3 regions of the Bradyrhizobium sp. P5_C12 genome follow, and region 3 is predicted to be linked to each of the others. Evidence: predicted binding sites of a transcription regulator. Region 3 holds the regulator's gene; each other region holds the start of a gene.

Region 1 (3,274 bases), on a different contig from region 3:
CGCCCTGGCCGAGCGGTACTTCCAGCTCGGGGAGGATCGTCTTCAGCTCGCCGTGCAGCGTGAAGGGCGGATTGACGATCAGGAGCCCGGTGGTGGCGAGCGGTGCGCCATCAACCTGCGGCGACACGCTGAATTCGAGCCGCAGGCATTTTCCAGGCGGTTTTGCTGCAGCTGCGGCGCGCGCCACCAGTTGCGCCAGTGCGTCGGTGGCGCGCCGGCTCTTGGCCGGATACCAGATTACATAGATACCGGTCGGCCATTTCGCGAAGGCTGTGGAGAAGGCCTCGCCCAGCCGTTCGAACTCGTCCTTCGCCTCGAAGGCCGGATCGATCAGCACGAGCCCGCGCCGCTCTTTCGGCGGCACGAAGGCCGGCAGCGCGACCCAGCCGTCGAGATCGACCACCCGGGCCTGTTCGTCGCGCCGCAGCACATTGATCAGCGCCTTGCGCGCCTTCGGCTCGAGCTCGCAGGCGACGAGGCGGTCCTGCGGCCGCATCAGGCCGCGCGCGATCAGCGGCGAGCCCGGATAGGCCTTGAGCTCGCCCTTCGGATTGAAGGCGCGGACGATGTCGAGATAAGGCTTGGTCAGCGCGACGGTCTCGTTCGACAGGCGCGCCTGCATCAGCCGCGCGATGCCCGTCAGCCATTCGCCGCCGCGCCGCGCCTCGTCGCTTTCGAGATCATAGAGGCCGGCGCCGGCATGGGTGTCGATGACGCGGAACGCGCCCGGCTTGTCCTGCAAATAGGTCAGGATGCGGGCCAGCACGATGTGCTTGATGACATCGGCGAAGCTGCCGGCATGGAAGGCGTGGCGGTAGTTCATGGCGCAGAGTTACGACATCGCGCGATGAAAGTAACTGCTGTCATTCCGGGGCGGTGTGTAGCACCGAACTATGGTGCGCAATTGCGCACCTGAGAATCTCGAGATTCCGGGTTCACGCTTCGCGTGCCCCGGAATGACGGAGCTGATTTAGCTACCCACCCCTGATCGGCGGCATCGTCACCTGATCGCGGCGGCAGGCGCGGCGGTCGGTCTCCTCGCAGGCGCGGAATTGCAAGTCCTTGCTGAGGCAGATGCGGACCTCGGAGAGCCGCGTCCGGTTGCAGGTGACCGAGACGGCGGCATTGCTCAAGCCCGGATTGGCCTTGATGAAGGCCTCCTCGACCTCGGCCGGCGCCACCGTCTTGGCCTGCGTCAGGTCAAGATATTCGGCCGGAATCTTGATTGCGGCACGGGCCTTCCGGATCGTCTCGAAATAGCTGCGGTCGGCGAGACCCGAGCAGGTGCCGTGCTTGTCCCATTCGTTGAAGATCAGGCCCGGCGCCGGCATCAGGTCGAGCATCGAGGAGACGATGCTGCGGTTCAGCCGCGGTGCCGGCCGCTGGCAATATTCGGGGAAGCCGTTCTCATATTGCGGCCACAGCCCGTGCACCACGAAGGCGAACGGCCGCCCGCCGCACTGGATCTGCGAGCGTCCGCCGCGTTCCGCCGCTTCTTCGCAGAAGGAGGGCGACCAGGACAGCGACAGAACGTAGAAATCGAACTCGCCCGGCGTGTTCTGCCGCTTGTCCTGCGCTCGCGCGCCGCCGGCGGCCGAGACCAGCCCGGCAGCGAGGGCGAGCGAGATCATCAGGCGGGAAAACCGACGCAATCTGGAATGAAACATGGCAAAGCCCCTCAACTAGACTGTGCAATCGAGCCTAGCAGGCGACAGGAACATTTCAAGAACAAAATTCGAGCGGCGCCGGTTCCGGACCAGCCGGCCGCGAATCAGGGCTTGTCGAAATTATTGCTTAGCGGCCCGGCAGGCCGGGTTGTAGGCCCAGTTGCGGTCGAGCCCGACCACGCACCATTCGACGCCCTGGCCGTAGCCGGCAAAGCCGCCGTCCTCGATGATCGAGAAGTGCACCTTGCGCATCTTGCCGTCATTGAGCATCGCTTCGCCGGTGCAGTAACGGCGCGGGATGTTATCGGACGCCCAGGGCCGGAACGCGGTCTCGTGAACGGCCGAGAAGCCTGTGATTTTCAACGAGGAATTCCAGAACGAGCTTTCCTTCTCCCAGAACTGGGTCGCGATCGTCGGCAGCGCCTTGTCGCAATCGGCGACATTGCCGTCATAGCGCGGCCCGCTGAGCCAGAAATTCAGCTCCAGCGGATTGGCGGCCCTCGCCTCATTGAGCGACAGCGCCCCGAGCATGAGGCCGAGCAAAGCGGCAAAGCGGAGCGATGTCAGGGACGAGAGGGCGCGCATGGGCAATCCAGACAGCATGATCTGAGAGGGACTGACGGTGCCGCGAAGGCCGGGGGAGGTCAAGTGCAGCGCGGCAACACTTGCCGACGAGTTGAGCGTGATGACGCGGCAGACGGCCCTTCCGTTCTTTCCACGGTCGCGCCGGCACCGTAAACTGGCGCCAACCAATTGGAGTGACGGGAATGCGAATCATTGCGGCCGCGGGCCTTGTTGTCGGCCTGGTTGTCTCGGGACTGCTGGCAAGCCAGTCGGCGCGTGCCGATCTCCTGCCGGTGCCYCCGTTCAAGGGCAACGACACCGGGGGCATCATCGCCTATTCGATGGCGACCCAGGTCGATGCGCGGCAGGTCGCGGTCGATCACTGCGCGCGGTACGGCAAGGTGGTCAAATTCCTCGCGGTGCAGGGCTACGAGGGCGGCTACATCTCATTTTCCTGCCGCTGGGTGCCCTATGGGGCCGCCGACCGGCCGATCCGCACGCTCTACTGAGGCGTTCTCCTGACGCCAGGATAAGGTCAAGTCATCTCAGCCGGGAGCCTCTCGCATGACGCGCAAGCTCGCTTTGCTCGGTTCAGCCGTTTGCCTCGTGTTGTCGGCAGGCAGCGCCTGCGCCGACGACCTTCCGGTGCGCAAGGCCGGCCTGTGGGAATTGAAGATGGTCAGGAGCGGCTCGGCGATGCCGGACATGACCATGCAGCACTGCACCGACGAGACCGTCGACAAGGAGATGAACAACAACGTCTCCCCGATGGCCAAGCAGATCTGCGCCAAGCAGGACATCAAGAAGACGGCGACCGGCTATGTCAGCGATTCCGAGTGCAACGTCGCCGGCATCAGCACGACCTCTCACGCGGAGATCGTGGGCGATTTCAATTCGGCCTACACGGTCAAGACCACCTCGCACGCGCAAGGCGGCCCCGTCGGCGCGGCAGGCCGCGATACCACCATGACGCTCGAAGCCAAATGGCTGGGCGCCTGCAAGCCCGACCAGAAGCCCGGCGACATCGTGATGCCCGGCGGCTT
Region 2 (3,274 bases), on a different contig from region 3:
TTCAATGGTGCGCAGTTCGTCGCCCAAACCGGCCACTGCGGGCTTCGGCCCGAGTGCGAGCCCCTCGAACAAAAATCCGAGTTCGATCTCACCGAACACATATGTCCGCCGTAGCGAGCGGAGATGGAACAACGCATTCGTGTTCGCATACCAGTCAAGCATCTCCAGAAATCGCATCTCGGTCGCACCCAGTCCTGTCAAAGGAGACGGAAGCTCTGCCAGAAGCTCGAGCAACGCCGGCCGCAACATCAGCAAGCAACTCAGGTCGCGGTGAAGCAGATCAATGCAAGCCTTCGGGGTCGGCGCGCGATAGGCCGACCACGCCAATTTGGCAATCTCGAACTCCTCTGCAGTGACCCGCCCGACAGGAATGTGTCGCTCGCCCTTGGCGAAATCATAATCGGGATAAAAAATCAGGTCGGAGTCCAGTAATCGCAGCTTGAGCTTCTGTGCCAGCGCAGGATAACTGCGGAGGTGATCGAGCAACCAGACGAGTTGCAATTGATCTTGGGGCGTCGCTCCGAACCAGAGTTCGATCTCGTCATAAGGCTCGCAAAACTCGGCCAGCGACAATTTGCGGCCCTTGGCGCCCCGCGGCCAGCGGACCCAATCCGACCAGTGATCCGCCGGACCAAGATCTGTGGTGTATGCCGCGAAATAAGCCGAGAGCTTTTCCGCCGTCGGGAGCGGCCCCCACTCAAATCGAAAATGGAACGGTATGACGATCTCGGCCAACCCCGATCGACCAAGCTCACTCCCGCCGCCCCAGCCGGTCAAGATCAGACGCGTCATCGCACCACCTGATCAACGCAACACAAAACGAAACGGGCACTGACGACGTCGGCAACTCAACGTCCTCAGCGCCCGCTCCTCGCGAAAGTTCTTCGCGTTAGAACTTACTCGTCGCCCGGCTCCTCGCCGTCGGCGTCGCGCTCGGGGGTGCCGGCGAGAATCTGCTCGGCGATCAGGCCGGAGTTCTGGCGGATCGCGGTCTCGATCTTGGCGGTGATGTCGGGGTTGGCCTTCAGGAAGGCCTTCGAGTTCTCGCGGCCCTGGCCCAGACGCTGGCTGTCATAGGAGAACCAGGCACCGGATTTCTCGACGAGGCCGGCCTTGACGCCGAGGTCGAGGATCTCGCCCATCTTGGAGACGCCCTCGCCGTACATGATGTCGAACTCGACCTGCTTGAAGGGCGGCGCCAGCTTGTTCTTCACCACCTTGACGCGCGTGGTGTTGCCGACCACTTCGTCGCGCTCCTTGATCGCGCCGATGCGGCGGATGTCGAGGCGGACGGAGGCATAGAATTTCAGCGCATTGCCGCCGGTGGTGGTTTCCGGCGAGCCGTACATCACGCCGATCTTCATGCGGATCTGGTTGATGAAGATCACCATGGTGTTGGACTTGTTGATCGAGGCCGTGAGCTTGCGCAGCGCCTGGCTCATCAGACGGGCCTGGAGACCCGGCAGCGCATCGCCCATCTCGCCTTCGAGCTCGGCCTTCGGCACCAGGGCCGCGACCGAATCGACCACCAGCACATCCACCGCACCCGAGCGCACCAGCGTGTCGCAGATTTCCAGCGCCTGCTCCCCGGTGTCCGGCTGCGAAATCAGCAGCTCGTCGATGTTCACCCCAAGCTTGCGGGCATAGACCGGGTCGAGCGCATGTTCGGCGTCGATGAAGGCGCAGATCCCGCCCTTCTTCTGCGCTTCCGCCACCGTGTGCAGGGCCAGCGTGGTCTTGCCCGAGGATTCCGGCCCGTAGATTTCCACGACGCGCCCCTTCGGCAGACCGCCGATCCCGAGCGCAATATCAAGCCCGAGCGACCCGGAGGACACCGCCTCGACATCCATCGAACGGTCGTTCTTGCCGAGCCTCATCACCGAACCCTTGCCGAACTGGCGCTCGATCTGGGAGAGCGCGGCGGCCAGAGCTTTACTCTTGTCCATGGAAGATCCTTCGACGATACGCAGGGCAGTGGTGGACATTGGGTCGTGCTCCTTATGGCGAGGATTCGCTAGGGGGACAAACGGTTGGCGAGGCGGGCCGGCGATAAAACCAATGTACCCCATTTGTTCCTAGTTCGCAATATGTTCTTTTGGATTGAGCGGCGCTGGCCTGTTTTAACCCCTAGTAGCCTAAGTTGAATTTGGGAGTGGCCTGTTTTGTTCGCGAACTGCCACAACCTGTTCATGCGCGTTTAGGATTAACCCGTTCTGGGTGTAGCGAATAAAGGACGGGGCGTTCCGCTAAGAGAACACCCTTGGGGAACAACCGGCTTGGCGGCGCGTTTGCTCGCACCCCCAGCCGAAAGGCGCCCCCCCGACAGCTGGAGGAAAACCCGCAAGGCGGGTTGGCGGCCCCCTACTGGGGCCGTTTAAAATTCAAGAACAAGAGCCGCCTCAGTTGGCGACCTCTTTCATTTCATAACCTATTTCGGCCAGTACCGATTGGGGGGTGCTGTCCGTGTTTAAGTCCTGGTGGCCTAAGTTGAATTCGGAGGTGTCCGAATTTCGGTTTCGTTAACTTTTCCGGGGTGGTCAAGATTGACCATCTGTCCGGTACGGGACGTGCAAAAATCCAACCATCACCGCGCGGCCCTTGGCTTTCATCGGGTGATGAGAACGCCACTAGCGCTCCCGCCTCCTCTAGAATGGAGCAGCGCCATGCAGCGACGCCATTTCAAGCAAACCACGTCCCTTGAAGAGCGCCTTGCCGAACAAGCACAGCGTCTCCGCCAGGAAGCCAAATCGCTTCCCCCGGGTATCAAGCGGGAGCGTGCGATCCGCAAAGCCCGGCAGGCCGAAACCGGCTCGCACATCAGCGAGTGGCTGCGTTCGCCCGGCCTAAGATCCCCCATTTAAAGGGTAAGGCCGCCTCAATTGGCGGCCTTCTCCTGTTCGATCTGCACTTCAACAGGATTTTCGTCCCCGTCATAGATTTGAGAGACGTTCACTGCGAACGTTCCTCCAGCGGAACGCGGACTTGCAAGGAATGGAGCAAGAGAATTTAATGGTTCCATCCATAGCGGTGCTGAGGGCCGTCAGATGCCTGAGTACCAAGCCTGTGTGATCGGCGAGGATGGGCACATCAAACAGCGCCTCGACCTCATCTGCGCGGATGAAGTTGAAGCCAGGGAACGGGCCCAGTCGCTGGTGGAAGACGACGTCGTAGAGCTATGGCAATCCGACCATAAGATCGCGACGTTCGACCCCGACCCCCTGAAAGCTGAACGCGTGCAGGGCTGGCTCAAGAGCGACCTGCAGCCGCCGAAATA
Region 3 (3,274 bases):
CCGAATAGACCGGGCCGGATGAATCATCCTGCCTCGTCGCCGTTTTGCCTCCGCGCCCGCGCTCGGCTAGAACGTCGCCGTTCATCCGCCCGACCGTGCCCAGCAGGAGTCTTCCCCCGTGGCCTTGATGCCGGTTTCTGACGCGCTCGCCGCGGTGCTGGCCGGCGTGGAGCCGTTGCCCGAAGAGATGATTGCTCTCGCCGAGGCCTTCCACCGCGTGCTCGCGCGCGACCTCGCGGCGCGGCGCACGCAGCCGCCGCAGGCGATGTCGGCGATGGACGGATATGCCGTGCGCGCGGCCGATGCGGCAAAGGTCGACGCCCAGCTGACCGTGGTCGGCGAGGTCGCGGCGGGCCGGCCGTTTGCGAAATCGGTCGGCGCCGGCGAAGCAGTGCGGATCTTCACCGGCGGCGTCGTACCCGACGGCGCCGACGCAGTCGTGATCCAGGAGGACACGGTCGCCGACGGCAAGCGCATCACGATCAGGGAAGCCGCCATCGCCGGACGGCACATACGCCCCGCCGGCGTCGATTTTCGCGAGGGCGATGTGCTGCTGAAGGCGGGCACCCGCCTCACCGAGCGGGGCCTGGCGCTCGCCGCCGGCATGAACCACCCCGAGCTTCCCGTCCGCCGCCGTCCGAAGGTCGCGATCCTCGCCACCGGTGATGAGCTGGTGATGCCGGGGACGACACCCGGCCCGGGGCAGATCGTCTATTCCAACGGCTACGCCCTGCACGCGCTCGCCCGCGGCGAGGGCGCGGAGACCATCGATCTCGGCATTGCCGCCGACACGCTGGAGGCGACCACCGCCGGCATCCGCCGTGCGCGCGAGAGCGGCGCCGACATCCTGATCACGACCGGCGGCGCCTCGGTCGGCGATCACGACCTGGTCCAGCCGGCGCTCAATGCCGAAGGCATCTCGATGGCGTTCTGGAAGATCGCGATGCGGCCGGGCAAGCCGATGATGAACGGACGGCTCGGCGCGATGCGCGTGATCGGCCTGCCCGGCAATCCGGTGTCGTCCTATGTGTGCGCCTTCCTGTTCATGGTGCCGCTGATTCGCGCGCTGTCGGGCCGCGAGATGATTCATCACCGCCGCGAGCGCGCGGTGCTCGGCCGCGACGTCGGGCCCAACGACGTGCGCGAAGACTATCTCCGCGCGCGTCTGGAGCGGCGTGAGGACGGCACGCTCGTCGCCCTTCCCGTCAATCATCAGGATTCCTCGCTGCTTGCGAATCTTGCTGCGGCACAGGCACTTCTCGTGCGCGCGCCGTTGGCGCCGAAGGCTGCTGCAGGCACGCCATGCGAGGTGCTGCTGCTGCCGGCCTGAACGCGTCGATCACACGCGTTCGGCGAACTTTGTCGCGTTCACGGTAAATTAAGCAGTTGCGGAACACATATCGAACATATAGTGTCCGTTCATGATTTGTTTCGAGCATCTGGCGGCTCGCCGCTGAATTCACCGTCTCGGAATCGAACGACATCAACCGGGGGATTTGGTCGAGATGTTAACGCGCAAACAATACGAGCTTCTGCGGTTCATCAGCGAGCGTCTGAAGGAAAGCGGCGTGCCGCCCTCCTTCGACGAGATGAAGGACGCGCTCGATCTGCGCTCGAAATCAGGCATCCATCGCCTGATCACCGCACTCGAGGAGCGCGGCTTCATCCGGCGCCTGCCCAACCGCGCCCGCGCCATCGAGGTGATCAAGCTGCCCGAGCTCCAGGCGGCCGCCGGAAGCCGGCGCGGCTTCACGCCGAGCGTCATCGAAGGCAATCTCGGCAAGGTGCGCTCCAACGCGCCTGCGGACGACGGCGAGCGCCCCGTGGCGGTGCCGGTGATGGGCCGCATCGCGGCCGGCACGCCGATCGAGGCGTTGCAGACCCGCAGCCACACCATCAGCGTACCGCCGGACATGCTCGGCTCGGGCGAGCACTATGCGCTGGAAGTGCGCGGCGATTCGATGGTCGAGGCCGGCATCCTCGACGGCGACATGGCGCTGATCCAGCGCAATGAGACCGCCGATACCGGCGACATCGTCGTGGCCCTGATCGACGACGAGGAAGCCACGCTGAAGCGCTTCCGCCGTCGTGGCGCCTCGATCGCGCTCGAGCCCGCCAATGCCGCCTATGAGGTCCGCATCCTGCCGCCGAACCGGGTCAAGATCCAGGGCAAGCTGATCGGGCTGTACCGCAAGTACTGAGCTGATCCGGCGGTCATTCGATACCCATTGGAGCGGACGGATTGGGAGCGGACGGATTGTCCGCTCCGGCTGGATAGTCTTTCTGGTTTTGCACAGATTATCCGGCCACCTCTCCGGCGCTAGATCCTCGGCACGCCGCACGAAGCGCTTGGCTTCGCGGCCTTGAGAGACCGAGGAGACAACCATGCGCAAGATCGTTTTGAGTGTGCTCGCAACTGCGTTGATCGCCGGCACCGCGCCGCAGGCCTTCGCCGCACAGCCGCACCGCCATGCCCACAACAAGGAGACCGCGGTCAGCGCGCAATTGCGCAATGCCCGCAACGCCGTCGAGCAGACGTCGCAACCGAGCTGGCAATATTCGGGATGGTCGGCACCGGCCGGACGCTGACCTTTGTGTCCGGCGTAATGCACGAAAGCGGACTTTGTTCCTGCTCGATTCGGAAAAGATAATGTGATCGCGGGCTGCGGACCCAAGCCGCAGATTTGCCTACAACCAAGAACACGCTAACATGCTTCCACTCTGATCGAGGCCTGTGCCTCTGAAAGAGGCGCGGGTCGCTATCCTTGAACGAGGAGCACCCGATGTGTGACTACAGCCTGCATGCCGTCGCGACGCGCCCGGCCGAAGTCGGCGAGACGATCGTCACGACAACCTTCCGCGGCACCTCGACGCGCGGCTTCGCCTCCGAAGCCGATCTCTCCGTCGCGGTCTGCCTGCTGCCGGGAACGGAGCTCGCCTTCGCCGACAACGTCCGCTACGACAATCGCTGGATCTGGACCCGCACCATCAACTCGCGCGTCGGCAAGTTCGGCAAGATCGATCCGCACATCCCCGACCGCCATCATGACGCGATCGAGTTTCCCGACGGCAAATACGTGCTGGTGACGCAGCTCGTCGAAGGCCAGCGCGCAACCGTGCTGCAACTGCCGGTGACACAGCCGCTTGGCGAGCACAAGCCGCAGGTCGTCGCCGACAATCGGCCGACCATCACGCGCCTGCCGATCGGCTGACGCGGCTGTCTCCTGGCCGACAGATCAAGCGCCAGGATCGAAACCGCCATCGCCGGCCGCGG

Evidence for each region. The regulator LexA, encoded in region 3, represses DNA repair genes until DNA is damaged. The targets are predictions, from matches to a motif close to TGTTCNNNNTGTGTTCNG.
Region 1: the regulator LexA is predicted to act here: its motif matches at 1,714-1,731, upstream of ACXJMY_RS32220 (ribonuclease T2 family protein).
Region 2: the regulator LexA is predicted to act here: its motif matches at 2,078-2,095, upstream of recA (recombinase RecA).

The regions. Positions count from the first base shown of each region.
Region 1 covers NZ_JBFULU010000054.1:23,259-26,532, reverse strand. The annotation lists gene ACXJMY_RS32225 (23S rRNA (adenine(2030)-N(6))-methyltransferase RlmJ) at 1-823, opposite strand, end outside; gene ACXJMY_RS32220 (ribonuclease T2 family protein) at 975-1,667, opposite strand; gene ACXJMY_RS32215 (hypothetical protein) at 1,788-2,252, opposite strand; gene ACXJMY_RS32210 (hypothetical protein) at 2,435-2,740, shown strand; gene ACXJMY_RS32205 (DUF3617 domain-containing protein) at 2,796-3,274, shown strand, end outside.
Region 2 covers NZ_JBFULU010000023.1:40,479-43,752, reverse strand. The annotation lists gene ACXJMY_RS21100 (hypothetical protein) at 1-792, opposite strand, end outside; gene recA (recombinase RecA) at 897-1,985, opposite strand; gene ACXJMY_RS21090 (hypothetical protein) at 2,664-2,861, shown strand; gene ACXJMY_RS21085 (hypothetical protein) at 3,045-3,274, shown strand, end outside.
Region 3 covers NZ_JBFULU010000037.1:61,158-64,431, forward strand. The annotation lists gene ACXJMY_RS27520 (molybdopterin molybdotransferase MoeA) at 119-1,330, shown strand; gene lexA (transcriptional repressor LexA) at 1,506-2,201, shown strand; gene ACXJMY_RS27530 (hypothetical protein) at 2,386-2,589, shown strand; gene ACXJMY_RS27535 (hypothetical protein) at 2,784-3,212, shown strand.